4 regions of the Pandoraea vervacti genome follow, and region 1 is predicted to be linked to each of the others. Evidence: predicted binding sites of a transcription regulator. Region 1 holds the regulator's gene; each other region holds the start of a gene.

The links. The regulator FNR, encoded in region 1, switches genes on or off when oxygen is low (the NO sensors DNR and NnrR bind a similar motif). The targets are predictions, from matches to a motif close to TTGATNNNNATCAA.
Region 2: the regulator FNR is predicted to act here: its motif matches at 1,917-1,930, upstream of UC34_RS24885 (universal stress protein).
Region 3: the regulator FNR is predicted to act here: its motif matches at 1,647-1,660, upstream of UC34_RS03710 (OmpW/AlkL family protein).
Region 4: the regulator FNR is predicted to act here: its motif matches at 1,567-1,580, upstream of yiaY (L-threonine dehydrogenase).

Annotation. Positions count from the first base shown of each region.
Region 1 is NZ_CP010897.2:2,320,863-2,324,697, reverse strand. It holds gene scpB (SMC-Scp complex subunit ScpB) at 1-643, opposite strand, end outside; gene fnr (fumarate/nitrate reduction transcriptional regulator Fnr) at 978-1,724, shown strand; gene UC34_RS10525 (YybH family protein) at 2,132-2,566, shown strand; gene UC34_RS10520 (LysR family transcriptional regulator) at 2,591-3,523, opposite strand; gene UC34_RS10515 (zinc-binding alcohol dehydrogenase family protein) at 3,665-3,835, shown strand, end outside.
Region 2 is NZ_CP010898.2:56,120-59,954, reverse strand. It holds gene UC34_RS24890 (BON domain-containing protein) at 164-817, shown strand; gene UC34_RS24885 (universal stress protein) at 865-1,842, opposite strand; gene UC34_RS24880 (heavy metal translocating P-type ATPase) at 2,015-3,835, opposite strand, start outside.
Region 3 is NZ_CP010897.2:821,406-825,240, forward strand. It holds gene UC34_RS03705 (DUF2946 family protein) at 107-604, opposite strand; gene UC34_RS03710 (OmpW/AlkL family protein) at 869-1,585, opposite strand; gene UC34_RS03715 (penicillin-binding protein 1A) at 2,035-3,835, shown strand, end outside.
Region 4 is NZ_CP010897.2:5,111,670-5,115,504, forward strand. It holds gene exaC (acetaldehyde dehydrogenase ExaC) at 1-1,480, shown strand, start outside; gene yiaY (L-threonine dehydrogenase) at 1,704-2,852, shown strand; gene UC34_RS22300 (DUF4410 domain-containing protein) at 2,991-3,524, opposite strand.

The sequences.
Region 1 (3,835 bases):
CCAGCAGGGCAAGCGCTTGGGCATCGGCGACGGGCGCGTCATCCGACGCCGCCTCCTCACCTGCCTCGCCCTCGGCACGCTCGCCGAATTCAATGTTCTGCTGCGCCAGCAAATCGATTTGCGCCTGTGCCGCCGGATCTTCCAGCGGCGGCAGCGCGTCGAGCGCACGCAGACCCAGATCGTCGAGGAAATCCTTGGTCGTGGCGTACAGGCCGGGGCGTCCCGGCACGTCGCGATGACCGATCACCTCGATCCAGCCGCGGTCTTCGAGCTGCTTGATGATCTGCGTATTCACGGTGACGCCGCGAATCTCTTCGATATCGCCACGGGTGACCGGCTGACGATACGCAATGATCGCCAGCGTCTCCATCACCGCGCGCGAATACTTCGGAGGCTTCTCCGGATTCAGGCGGTCAAGGTATTCACGCATGCGCGGACGGCTCTGGAAACGCCAGCCGGTGGCCAACGCCACCAATTCCACACCTCGGCCGTCCCATTGCACGCGGATTTCCTCGAGCAGCGCGCGCACCGTGTCGCCAGACACGGCGTCATTGAAGAGCTTGCGCAGGTCGCCGACCTTGAGCGGCTCCTGCGCGCAAATCAACGCGGTCTCGAGGACGAGTTTCGCCTCTTGGGTATTCATGTGCGACTAAGCAGACCGGGGGCTTGGCAACCCGGTATCAGGAATAAATGGATGCTTGGAACACGAGAAACGATCGCAGATAACAACCGCTTCGCATAAGCGCGCGCCCTATTGTGTTCGGTCGTAGTGACGGCGGCGCGACCAGAATGCTTCGAACGACCTTCCGGGAAAAACGCCCAGGCCGATAGTACGGCGAGACGGACGTCCGGTATGTGCGCAATTATTACTGAAACACCGACGCCCGTAAAGCGTCGTCGAAACCCTGATGTCTCGCCCGTCGAAACGAGGGGTCGACGCCTCATGGTAAACTCTCAAAATAACTTCAGGGGCCTCCATGACCACCGAGATCGGTCGCATTCCCGGCAACCCCATTCCGGTTGCCCAGCCTCGTTGTTCCACCTGCTCACTGGGGCAGTTCTGCCTGCCCGTCGGCATCCCTGAGCCGGAGCTGGAACGACTGGACGCGCTCGTAAGCGAGCGCCGCCGCCTCAAGAAGGGCGAGGTGCTGTATCACGCCAACGATGACCTGAACGCCGTCTACGGCATTCGCTTCGGGTCGCTCAAAAGCTGCGTCACGGCCCCCGACGGCCGCGAGCAGGTCGTCGGTTTCCACCTCCAGGGCGAGCTGATCGGCCTGGACGCCGTGGCCGACAACCATCACCCGAGCACCGCCATCGCGCTCGAAGACAGCGAATTGTGCATTGCCCGCTTCAACGAACTGGAAACGTTGTCGCGTCAGGTGCCGTCGCTGCAACGCCAGTTGCATCGCCTGATGAGCCAGGAAATCCGCAACGAGCACCAGCAATTGCTCGCGCTCGGCACCATGCGCGCCGAGGAACGTCTGGCCGTGTTCCTTCTGAATCTGTCCGAACGTCTTGCCGCACGCGGGTACGCCGCCAACGAATTCGTGCTGCGCATGAGCCGCGAAGAAATCGGAAGCTTCCTTGGCCTCAAACTGGAGACGGTCAGCCGTCTGTTCTCGCGTTTCGCGCAGAACGGCATGATCGAAATCCGTCAGCGCCACGTCAAGATCATCGACGGCATCGCGCTGCGCGAGCTCGCAGGCGTGCATCACTGCTGATCCGCCCGCCCGGGGGTGCCGCAGCGCCCCCGGCTCCCGCCGTCCTGCCGTCACGCCATCAGGTACGTCCCCGCCCTTCACCGCCCTTCACCGCCCTCCCCCGCCCGCCGTCCACAGCCCCCGCAAGTGACATTCCCACCGCGCGACGCAACACCTTGCCGTCACCCATAAGCTACCGGCCCGCCTGAACCAGCGCCTTGCGCCAGATCAAACGTCGCTCGTCCGCGCCAAGCACTCGGTTCGATCACCCGATCCGACCGCCCGGCTGCCCCGCCATGCCCAAATCGCCTCGCGTTCGACAAGCCCGGGCAAACCCTCCATAATCGGCGCGTTCGCCGCCCGGCATCCGCTTGCCCGGCATCTCGAACGATGAATTCCAACGATGGACCCCGACGGAGGCCGCCGTTATGCCCGCAGCCATATTTCTCAGCCCGGAAGACGCCGAGCACGCGTTCTACGAAGCGTTGCGTGCTGGCGACACGGAGACGTTGATGGATGTCTGGTCCGAAGACGAAGAGGTCGTCTGCATTCATCCGTCAGGCCCGCGACACGTCGGCCCTGCGGCCATTCGCGCCAGTTGGCGGCAGATCCTCGCCAAAGGCGGGCTGCAGGTCACCGTGAGTCACCTTCAGGTGGCCCACAACCCGCTTTGCGCCGTTCACAACGTGCTGGAGCAAATTCAGGTCGAGACACACCCGGAGGCGCGTTTCGCTTTCGTGCTCACCACCAATGTGTACCTGAAGGAAGCGGACGGCTGGCGGCTGGTGCTGCATCATTCGAGTCCCGCCATCGGCCACGACGATACCGGCTCGCAGCCCACACGCACACATCGCCTGCACTGACGGCTGCAGCGCAGCACGATCCCGTCAGCCTTGTCTGCCGTCGGCGCTGGCCGGCCACTGCGTTTCCCAATAAGGCACGGGGCCGAAACGCGCCTGCAAGAACTCGATGAGCGCGTGGGTCTTCGGCGGCACGAACGCCCGGCTTGGGTACACCGCCCAAATCGCGACTTCCTCGGCCAGCGGGTACGCTTGCAACACAGGCACTAACTCCCCGCGCTGCAAGTGCACCGCCACGTCCCACGTTGATTTCAGTGCAATGCCCAGCCCCGCCAGCACGGCGTCGCGCAGCACTTCGCCGTTGTCCGACACCAGACGCCCCGCCACACGCACGCTTAGCGGGCCGCCCGGTGTGAGAAACCGCCAATCGCGCTGCTCGCCGAGCGTCAGGCATTCATGTTGCGTCAGGTCGCTCGGATGTCGGGGCGTGCCATGCGCGGCCAGATAGGCCGGCGACGCACACAACGTGCGCCGGTTCGCGGCAAGCTTGCGGGCAATGAGCGTCGAGTCCCGCAACGCCCCGACGCGGATCGCCATGTCGACGCCCTCTTCCAGCAAATCGACGACCCGGTCCGTCAATCGAAAATCCAGCGAAATGCCGGGATAGCGCGCCAGAAACTCGGGCAGCGCGGGCGAGATGTGCTGGCGCGCAAACGACGACGAACACGACACGCGCAGCAACCCCTGCGGTGCGGCGAACCCCTGCCCCACGCTCGCGAGCGCCTGCGCTTGCGCAGCCAGCAGCGCCTGCGCCTGCGCAAGAAAGACTTCTCCCTCCTGGCTCAGCGCGACACGTCGCGTCGTCCGATGCAGCAGCCTGGCGCCCAGCACGCCTTCGAGCTGCGCCAGCCGCGTGCTGGCCGTGGCTGGCGAGAGGCCGCGCTCACGGCCTGCCGCCGAGACGTTTCCCAGCGCCGCCACCCGCACGAACAATGCGACGGTATCGAGGTCCAATGCCATTTGATGGATTTTCCAAAAAATCTTTTCCGCATTATGCGAATTATCAATTCAATCGACTAGCCGTAATCTTTCGCTATCGCATTCGGCGCGTCGCGAATCCGCCACATAAAGGCGGCGCGCCTTCACTTCAGGAGAAAGCAGATGAAAGCCATCGGATTGACCCGTTACCTGCCGATCGACGACCCGAAATCGCTCGAAGACATCGAATTGCCAACGCCGACGCCCGCCGGACACGACCTGCTGATCAAAGTCGAGGCCATTTCGGTGAACCCGGTCGACACGAAAGTGCGCGCGCCGAAGGACAAGGTCGAG
Region 2 (3,835 bases), on a different replicon from region 1:
AATCCGTGCCGCGTCGCAAGCAGCGCGACTGCCGTCGATCGCTGCACGGCAGCCAGCTTGATGTTAGTCAAGCATCGGGAGATGGACGCAAGCGAACGCTGGCATACCTGCTATCGTGGAAATTGCCAACACTGGCACACTGCGCCACTCTTGGAGGCACCTGATGAAAACCGATTCCCAACTGCAGCGCGACGTTATGGACGAGCTTGCCCGCGACACTAGTGTGCACGCAAGCGACATCGGTGTTCAGGTCCAGGATGGCATCGTTACACTTTGCGGCAAGGTCGCGAGCCTGCTGGAAAAGTGGGAGGCCGAGCGTATTGCCGCACGCGTTGCTGGCGCGCGCGCGATCGTTGTGTCGCTGGAGGTGTCACCGGATACCAAAGGCCAGCATTCCGACGCCGACATTGCCCGCGCGGTACTTGCCATTCTAAAGTGGCACGCGGGCCTGCCTGCGGGCAGCCTGCGTGTTCAGGTTGAAGACGGCTGGGTCACGCTCGCGGGGGAGGTCGAGCTGTACACGCAACGTCTGCACGCGGAGAGCGCGATTCGCACGCTGCGCGGCGTCAAAGCCGTGATCAACGACATTAAGGTCAAGTGCCCCCCGCATCGCGCGGAGATTGTCGAGCACATCGCGGCAGCACTCTCCCGGCAGGCGCTGCGTGAGGCACGCCATCTGGAAATCGCCCTGCTGGGCAATGGTGAGGTGCTCCTGAACGGTACGGTTCATTCTCTTGCGGAAAAAGAAGCCGTTCGGGGCGCCGCGATGAGCACGCCGGGGGTGTGCGCGGTGCAGGACCGTTTGACCGTTGAGTGAGTGCTGCGCCCCCGCCGGCCCGCTCAGCGGATCATAATGGTCTGGCGCTAGGGGCGCGTGCGCGCGTCCCCGTGAGCGTGAACGACGAGTAAGGGGCGGTCGACGGCCCGGGCCAGACGTTCGTTCTCATGCCCATCGATCCATGCGAACATCCCGTGACGATCGCGCGCGCCCGTGACGATAAGGTCCGCACCCCATTGCCGCGACTCCCGGACAATCGCCTGCGCGACATCCTCCATCAGCCGCGTGTGCGAGACGCGGGTTTCGATGCGAACGTTTTTGCCGGGCTTCGACAGGAGCGCCATTGCCCGCCTCAACGCCTTCGCGCTTCGAGAAACCCGACACGCCGGCTCAAGCAAGAATTGTTGTACATCAGCCAGATCCACGCCGCGGTCCTCAATATACAAGGCCAGCAGTTCGGCGTAGGGAGGGGCCAGCCACATGCCCACGCGCAAGGCGTTAAGGGAGGCATCGCTGCCGTCGATGCCAAATAGTATGCGCTGCGGGGAATGCGAGCACGCCTCGCCTGCATGGGCCGGAACGATCAAAATTGCGCAATGAGTATAGCGTGACAGCGCGACAGAGACTTTCGTCGCCAGCGCCGCAAAGATACCGTGGGCCGGTGCGGCGCCCACAACGATCAGATCGGCTCGCCATGCCTGCGCAACCCGCGCGATCGCGGCGGCGATTTCACGATTTCCGAGCGCCGGACCGAGCAGCCGCGTCTCGATCTTCGCGCCGGTGCACGCCAGCGCGCCGCTCGCGTCACTCAACACAGACGCTTCATCGTGCCGCAGCTCGTCAAAGGCGGCGTGCACGTCCGCCGGAGTCCGAGAGTGCGGCATCATATAGGCGTAAGGATGTTCGAAGAAGCCCAGTACCAGCACGTGGGTGGACGCCGAACACAAGCGTGTCGCATACGCGACGGCCTGGCGCGACGCACCGCGTGGATCAACCGCGACAAGGATGCGACGCCAACGCTCGGTAGCGTCCTGAGGAGATAACAAGGATGAAGGGGGTTCCATGATCGACGCCAGTCGTGCCGGAGGCTCCGCATTCCGTTCCTACGAATAGCATAGGCCCCACCGTAGTCCAGGCATTGCATTAAATCAAGCGTGCCACGGTTGCCGCGTCCGCCAGGCCTCGGCAAGCCATCCCGCACAACCCTGCGGCGAAACCGACGGTTGCCGACGTTCGTCACGCATAGTACAGCTCGTCCTCCTGCGCGCAGTGCAAACGCATGAGGGCATCGAGTCCGTATAGCAGGCGCTGCAGTTGCCGTATGGTGAGTGCGTTCGGGCCATTTGCCGGCATGTCCGCGATGATCCGGCCCAGCAAGGCGACCATCCGGAAGATCTCGCGATGCATGCCGCTCATCGCCGCCAGCGGGTCGTCGCCTCCGAGGAGGCGCGCAATGTCAGGATAGCGTTGGGTATCGTCGCGGCGTTCATGCGGCACGACGAGTTCGGTCAACGCCTGATGGAGCGCCTGCAACGCGCACTTGACCTGGTCTCGTCGCAGATGGGCCAGCTCATCGGCCGTGGTGCGAACGCGGTTCATCACAGGCGCCAATTCCGCATGCTCGGCGATAAGACGCTGCGCGTCGCTTTTCGGCAGGCGGGGCGCCGCTTCATTGGCGCCCGCTGTTAGCGCACGCAGGGCATTGGCGATGGCCAGGACGTCGATGACCTCCTGTAGCACAGCGCCCGCAAGCGGAGGGAGCCAGCCGAGCGTGGCGGCGAGCATCGCCGTGAGCGACAGGCCGATACCGAGCGCAACGCTGTGCAGCGCGATACGCCGCGTACGGTGCGCGATACCAAGTGCCACGACAAGACGGTCGAGCCGGTCGACCAACAGGACGATGTCGGCGGCTTCGGCGCTTGCCGCCGCACCATGCGCCCCCAAAGAGACGCCGACATCGGCGACGGCGAGCGCCGGGGCATCGTTAATGCCGTCGCCCACCATCACGACCTTACCATCGGCGCACGCGCGGCGCACGGCGGCGAGCTTCTCGGCGGGCGAGAGCCTCGCGTGCACTTCGGTAATCCCCAGCAGCGCTCCCATGGCTTCGGCCGCGTCTCGACTATCGCCGGTCAACATGGCTTGCCGCCTGAGGCCGGCTTCGCGTAACAGTCGCAGGGCGCGGGGTGTCTCGGGCCTCGGGGAATCCACGAGGTGCAACACCGCGGCCAATGCCCCGTCCACCCCGACAAACACCGGCGATGCGCCGTCATATCCGATGCGCTTGGCGAATTCCTTACTCCAGGCGGGGACGCCAGCGGAACCGAGAACGTGACATGCGCTGCCAATCGACAGCACATGTTGACCGATGCGACCGTCAATGCCCGCGCCAGCGGTTTCAGTGACGGCGTCGGGCGACTGCAGCGCAATCCCCTGGTCGCGGGCCGCCCGGGCAATGGCCCGTGCGCTGGTGTGGCTTGATGCCTGCGCGAGCGAGCCCGCGAGGCCCAGGACGGTCTCGGGGCGAAATCGCGGGTCGCATTCCATGTCGGCAAGTCGTGCGCACCCGCTCGTGAGCGTGCCGGTCTTGTCGATCAATAGTGTGTCGGCCTGCGCCAAGCGCTCCAGGGCACCCCCCTCTTTGATCAGAATGCCGCGCATGGCGCAACGTGACATGCCGGAGGCGATCGCCACCGGCACGGCGAGCAGCAACGGGCAGGGGGTGGCGACCACGAGCACCGAGAGGCCGCGCCGCGCGTCACCGCTCATCCACCAGCTTGCCCCGGCCAACAGGAGGGTGAAGCCGACGAACGCGACAGCGTAGCGGTCTGCCATGCGCGCCGGGGCGCTACGCTCGGTCAGCGCGGTGCCTACCATCCGGACAATGCCTGAGAAGGTACTGTTCGCGGCGCTGGCGCGTGCCACCATCTCGAAAGACGCCCCGGCATTCAATACACCGCTTTGCACCGCGTCGGGCACCGCCCGGTGTCGCGTCGCCGACTCGCCAGTCAATGTGGATTCGTCGAGCTCGGCTGGCATTACGAGCGTGCCGTCGAC
Region 3 (3,835 bases), 1.5 Mb from region 1:
AGAGGCAGTCACGTGTGCGTGCAACCTGCGCGAAGACGGCGCAAGCGAGCGAAGCTCGGCGCGTTCGACGGGGTCTGCCCGGCATCGAGGCCGGGGGGGCGAGGGATCAGGCGGAAAGAGACGGCGGCGCGCGCGCCAGGGCGTCGGAGAATCGGGCGCGCGGGAAATAAGACACCAACGCCCGGGGAGCGACGTCGATACCGCCTTGCGAGGCGGGCGGGGGAGTATGGAAATCGGTGGTGACGAGCGGCTGGTGCGCCCACAGCGCACAGTAACCGCACTTCTCCCAATGATCCGCAGAGGCTAGCGAATGATCGCTGCCGCCATGGCTGCTTTGCAGACCTGCGGGCTGCGCATGCGCGGGGGGCGCCTGCGCGTCGTCGTGTCCGCTGTGGCCGTCATGGGCCGGTTCGCGCAATGCCTGCGCACGCGGGGCGGTATTCGCACCGAGCGCGGCTTGCGCGCCTTGCACGGTGCAGTAGACCGCGAACGGGTCCTGCTGCGTGGCAGCCCGCCATTGCGCAATCGCCGGCATAAGCGCGGCCAGCAGGATCGCAAGCAAGGCGATCCCGATGGCGACGCGATGCTGACGGAGCTTGCGCATGACTTGACCGGGTAATGGGAGGTTGAGGCCGGCGCATCATTGGCGAATATGCTAATGACGTATTCGGATAATGGCGCTCCTCAGGGAACCAGGCATTGTAGGTGCTGTCGTCGCGTGGCGTAAATGCTTTGCGTTCTCATGTCGGGATGACGCGACAATTTGACGCATCGCCCTTTTTTCGAAGGAGGGAAAGCTGTGCCACGGCCCACGCGGCGCGTGGCGTTCCCTACCGGCTGTCAGAACTTGACTGTCAGAACCTGGCCGTCAGAACTTCATACCCACGCCGACACCGACGATCAAGGGATCGATGTGCAGGGTTCCGAGATCCGTGCCGGCCAGCGAGGTATCCGTCTTCATCCAGATTTTCTTGATGTCGACGTTGAAGAACAGAGTTTTCGTCATCTGAATGTCCACGCCTGCTTGCAGTGCCGGACCGACGCTGTGGTTCTTGATCTCGATGGGCGTGCCGCCTGCGTTGAGATTGCTGTTCCAGAACCGGGTGTAGTTGATACCCGCACCCACGTACGGACGGATTTTGCCTGCGTGGTTGAAGTGGTATTGCAACAGTAACGTGGGCGGCAGCACGTTCACGCCGCCCAGATGCCCGAGGCGGGAGGTCAGTTGATGACGCGACATCCCGAGAATCAGCTCGACGCCCACGTTGTCCAGAATCATGTACGTGAAATCGAGCTCGGGAACGATGGCGTTGTTGACCGTGACACCGAGCGTGGGCAACACATTACCGCTCGCATGAGAGTCCGGCATGATGCCGATGGCACGTACGCGCGCCAGGATGTCCCCGGCGTAGATGCCCTGTGAGCTGTCCTTGATGAAGCCGAAGGTCCTGGCTGTCTGAGGCGTGTCGGACGCCGCGTTGTCGGACATTTGCGAGGCGTTTTGTGCGTTGGCGGATGCGCTGCACAAGGCGGCGCCGGTAATCAATGCGGCTGCGATGGCCGCGGCGCCGAAGGCGGGCTTCATGATGTTTTCCAAAGTCGTGAATGAGCACGTCCGATGGTAGAAGCAGGTCGCAGCAGCGCATTTGATGCGCGTCAAGCGCGAGAGATCGTGCGCGGTGCCTGCGACAAACTGTCGCGAACCCACATGCGGCGGCGTGTCGAGGTGAGAAGGTGGGAAGGTGGGAAGGTGGGAAGGTGAGAAGGTGAGAAATGCGTGACGCGCTTTTCTATCGCCGAGCGGTGGACGGCGTCGACAGTCGACGGGACTTCGTCGGCCGGGGGCGGTCACCGCCTGACATCGATCGTGACGCCTCCCGGTTTTGGTAGGATGCGGACTTTGCCACGCTGTCCCTCATCGTGAAGCGCCCGATTTCGTCGCTATTTTCGTCGCTGTTTTCCTCGCTGTTGCATGCCACCGCGCAGGCGGGCCGGCATGGCCTGCGTCTGTTGCAACGGCTGCGGCCCTACGCCATGCGAGTCTGGTATCACCTGCGCCATCCCACGCGCCGCGGGATATTGATCGCCATTGCCGCGCTCCCGTGTCTGCTTGTCGCCTACACGCTCGTGCTGATTCCGTTCACGCCGGGCATTCGCGATATCCGGCGTGCGAAAGTCGATCAACCTGCGCAAGTGCTGTCTGTCGACGGCAAACTGCTCGCGGAGTTCCGGCCGTCCAATCGCGAATGGGTCTCGCTCAAGGATGTGTCGCCGAACGTCGTCAAGGCGCTGGTGTCGACGGAAGACCACCGCTTTTACGAGCATCACGGCATCGACCTGAAGCGTACGGCAGGCGCGGCACTGCGGACGTTCTCGGGCGACCGCCAGGGCGGCTCGACCATTACCCAACAGCTTGCGCGCAATCTGTATCCCGACGATATCGGTCGTGCGCCCACGCTCACCCGCAAGCTAAAGGAAGCCATCACGGCGCTCAAGATCGAGGCGCTCTATACCAAGGCCGAGATTCTCGAGACGTATCTGAACACCGTGCCGTTTCTCTATAACGCCTACGGCATCGAAATGGCGGCGCGCACATATTTCGACAAGTCTGCGGACCAGTTGGACGTCGTCGAAGCCGCGACGCTCGTGGGCATGCTCAAGGGAAATAGCTACTACAACCCGGTGATCAATCCTGAGCGTGCGCTGCAACGTCGCAATACCGTGCTCGCGCAGATGGTCAAGTTCGGCGACCTCGATGCGTCGAAGCTCGCGGCGTTGCAAAAGCGTCCGCTGCGCATCGATTTCGAGCGGCAGACGGAGGCGCCGGGGCCCGCGCCGCACTTCGCGCAGCAATTGCGCAAATGGCTCATCGGCTGGGCGGATCGCAACGGCTACAACATTTATTCCGATGGTCTGGTGGTGCACACCACCATCGACTCGCGTTTGCAGACGATGGCAACGCAGGCGCTCACGCGTCAGGCGAACCAACTGCAAGGCATTGCCGACGCCAACTGGTCGGCGCGCGGCGGCTGGCGCGACAGCACGGCGCTGGTGCAGGCTTTCGTGCGCGAATCGGCCGAATACCGCAGCGCGATTGCGGGCGGGGAAGCACCGGAAGCCGCCATGAAGCGCCTGTTGGCGGACAAGGCATTCATGCAAAATCTGCGGGCGACGAAGACGCGCCTTCAGGCCGGTTTTTTCGCCATCGATCCGCGAACGGGCGAGATTCGCGCGTGGGTCGGCAGTCGCGACTTCACGACGGATCCGTTCGATCATGTGCAGCAGGCGCGTCGTCAGCCCGGTTCGACGTTCAAGCCTTTCGTCTACGGTGCCGCGTTCATCAAGGGACGTAAGCCCGACGACACGATCATCGATCAGCCGGTCGAAATTCCGCTCGCGGGCGGCGAGATCTGGCGCCCCAGCGACGATACGCCGCCCACCAACAAGCCAATGAAGCTGAGCGACGCGCTGGCCCAGTCGCGCAATACCGTGACGGCGCAGTTGATGCAGGACGTGGGGCCGTCGCGCGTTGTCGGGCTCGCGCGCGCCATGGGCGTGCGTGAGAGCAAGCTGGACGCGGTGCCATCGTTGGCATTGGGTACGAGCCCCGTCTCGCTCAAAGAGATGGTCGCGGCGTACGGCACGATTGCAGACGGGGGCGAGTATCGCGAGCCGACGATGGTCACGCAAATCACCAATGGCGACGGCGAAGTGCTGGCGACATTCTCGCCCGCGCGTGCCGAGCGCGCGCTCTCGGAGAGCGACGATTACACGCTGCTCGATACGATGCGCGGTGTCATCAATCGGGGTACGGGCAATGCGATTCGTACCCGTT
Region 4 (3,835 bases), 2.8 Mb from region 1:
CCTGCAATCCCGTTACGAGAACTTCATCGACGGCAAGTTCGTGCCGCCGGTCGAGGGACGCTATTTCATCAACACCTCGCCGGTCACCGGCGCGATCATCGGTGAATTCCCGCGCTCGAACGGCGCGGACATCGAACTGGCGCTGAACGCCGCGCATGCCGCAGCGCCCAAGTGGGGAAGAACCTCCGTGCAGGCGCGTTCGCGCATTCTGCTGCAGATTGCCGAGCGTCTCGAATCGCAACTGGAACGCTTCGCCGTGGCGGAGACGTGGGACAACGGCAAACCCGTACGCGAGACGCTTGCCGCCGATCTGCCGCTGGCCGTCGACCATTTCCGCTATTTCGCCGGATGCATTCGCGCGCAGGAAGGCACGGCCGCAGAGATCGACGAGCACACCGCCGCCTATCACTTCCATGAACCGCTGGGCGTCGTCGGCCAGATCATTCCGTGGAACTTCCCGCTGCTGATGGCCGCGTGGAAGCTGGCGCCGGCGCTCGCCGCAGGCAATTGCGTGGTGCTCAAGCCCGCCGAGCAAACGCCGTTGTCGATCACGCTGTTCGCCGAACTCGTGGCCGACCTGCTCCCACCGGGCGTGCTCAACGTCGTGCAGGGCTTCGGCAAGGAGGCGGGGGAAGCCCTCGCGACCAGCAAGCGCATCGCCAAGATCGCCTTCACGGGATCAACGCCTGTGGGCAATCACATCCTCACGCGGGCCGCCGCCAACCTGATTCCGAGCACCGTCGAACTGGGCGGCAAGTCGCCGAACCTCTTCTTCGAGGACATCATGCACGGCGAGCCCGAGTTCATCGAAAAGGCCGCCGAGGGCCTTGTGTTGGGCTTTCTGAATCAGGGCGAGGTTTGCACGTGTCCGTCACGCGCGCTCGTGCAGGAGTCGATCTACGCGCCGTTCATGGAAGTGGTAATGAAGCGTGTCGAGCGTATCAAGCGCGGCGACCCGCTCGATACCGAGACGGCGGTCGGCGCGCAGGCGTCGCAACAGCAGTTCGACAAGATCCTGACGTACCTCGATCTGGCGCGCCGCGAAGGCGCACAAGTGCTGACAGGCGGTGGCATCGAAATGCTGGACGGGCCGCTCGCCTCCGGCTATTACATCCAGCCGACCCTGCTCAAGGGCGAGAACAGCATGCGCGTGTTCCAGGAAGAAATCTTCGGGCCGGTGGTCGGCGTCACGACCTTCAAGGATGAAGCCGAAGCGCTCGCCATCGCCAACGATACCGAGTTCGGCCTGGGGGCTGGTGTCTGGACACGCGACATCAATCGCGCCTATCGCATGGGCCGTGGGATTCAGGCCGGGCGCGTCTGGACCAACTGCTATCACCTCTATCCGGCCCACGCGGCGTTCGGCGGCTACAAAAAGTCGGGGATCGGGCGCGAGACCCACAAGATGATGCTCGGCCACTATCAGCAGACGAAGAACCTGCTGGTGAGCTACGACGTCAACCCGCTGGGCTTCTTCTGAGCGCTTGCCGCCAGAAGGCGAGCGCGTCCGGCAAGCGAGACCGACGCGCCTCGCTTGTCGAGTCCTTACTCTAGACCTGCGAGACCTTGTGGCAGATCAAAGACGCGTCGCACGGCGAGTGCGATGCTGTCTTTGATGCATGCAAAAGATGTTTCTGAGGCCCCGCTGCTGCGCATCCCGCGCGCGCGGAGCGCCCCCGACAGAACAGATAAGGAGCATGACCATGAGCACGACTTTCTTCATCCCCGCCGTCAACATGATGGGCATTGGCAGTCTCGACGAAGCGATTGCCGCCCTGCGTCAATACCATTTCCGCCGCGCGCTGATCGTGACCGACGCGGGACTTGCCAAGGCAGGTGTCGCCGAGAAGGTGACCAGGCTGCTGGCGCAGCAAGACATTCAATCGGTAGTGTTCGACGGCGCCAAGCCGAACCCGACGGTGGCCAACGTCGAAGCGGGCCTCGCAATCCTCAGGCAAAGCGACTGCGACTTCGTGATTTCCCTCGGTGGCGGATCTCCGCATGACTGCGCGAAGGGCATTGCCTTGTGTGCGACCAACGGCGGTCACATCTCCGATTACGAAGGCGTCGATCAGTCGAAGAAGCCGCAATTGCCGCTCGTCGCCATCAACACGACGGCCGGCACCGCGAGCGAAATGACGCGTTTTTGCATCATCACGGACGAAAAACGTCATGTGAAGATGGCCATCGTCGACCGGAACGTCACGCCGTTGCTGTCGGTCAACGATCCGGCACTCATGGCTGCCATGCCGAAGGGCCTGACCGCCGCGACCGGCATGGACGCCCTCACGCACGCCACCGAAGCGTATGTGTCGACGGCGGCGACGCCCATCACCGATGCGTGCGCGCTCAAGGCGGTAACGCTGATCTCGCAGAACCTGCGTCGGGCGGTTTCGCATGGCGACGACATGACGGCGCGCGAGAACATGGCGTATGCGCAATTCCTGGCGGGCATGGCGTTCAACAACGCATCGCTGGGTTACGTCCATGCCATGGCGCATCAGCTCGGCGGGTTCTATGACTTGCCGCACGGTGTGTGCAATGCCGTCCTGCTGCCGCATGTCGAGGAGTTCAACGCAAGCACGAGTGCCGGACGCCTGAAGGACATTGCACAGGCGATGGGCGAGAAGGTCGAGGGCTTGAGCGACGAGGAAGGCGCAAAGGTCGCGATTGCGGCGATCCGCCGGTTGTCGAAGGATATCGGTATTCCGTCGGGACTGGCCGAACTGGGTGCGAAGGAAGCCGACGTGCCCACGCTTGCGGCGAACGCGATGCAGGACGCGTGTGGCCTCACGAACCCGCGCCGCGCCGAACAGGCGGAAATCGAAGCGATTTTCCGTCGGGCGTTTTGATGAGGTGCGGCATCGGTGCGACTAATGGTCTTTAGTCGCGTCGAAGCGCCTGGAGGTTAAGAGGTCAAGAGGTCAAGAGGTCAAGGGGTTACGGAGAGATATCGCTCCGTAACCCCTTTTTTTACGACGATGTGCCGATCAGCGCGTCGTCATGCCGACAGGCGGTTGTTGACGTTGAATCGTATTCACCGTCACACCTGCAAGCGTGGCGATACCGTTCGCAACGTCGGAGCCGACGTTTTCCGCGACCAGACTAATACCGTTGATGGACGAGCGCGCGGTATCTTCCACGGTGTAGGTCTTGCCCGACACATCCACGCGAGCCTTGATGTGGTCTCCACCCGCTAGAAAACCCAGCATGACGCGGGCGACGGCTGAACGGGTGCTGTATTCCTCGACGGTAATTTTCACCGGGACCCCATTGGCGGAGACCAGCATACCGTTTTTGTCAGCCTGCTTCTTGAACGCGTCGATTACCCCTGACTTCACCTCGTCGTCGATAGTGTGACCGTTCGATTCGATGGTCGGCAGCGCAACCCCTTGTTTCAGGGTTGCAGCAAGAGCCGGATCGACGCCACGCGAGGAATCCGGCCCCGAAGACGTCGAAGCGCACCCGGTCAATGCGAGAATCATGCTCACCACCGCCGAGCGTGAGAAATTACGTACGTTCATGCTGTTACCCCTTTTCTGGATTTATAAGAGTGCCGGTTGGCAGCCACCGAAACATACGGCGCAGTGCAATTCGGTCTTGTACTCCCCGGAAGACCGCACGAACGCGCGACTTTGGAAGCGGTGGCGGCACCACCGGAATTCCCGACCATTGAGAAACGGTCGAGACAAGCATTACGGAAAGGGGAAGAGTTTTCTTTAGGTTACCGACACACTTTTTCGCTAATTCCGGAATTCTCGAGGTAATAAGGACGAAAGGAGTGAAATGCAAAAGGGCCGCGTAAATCACGCGGCCCTCCGGCCATTCACGCAAC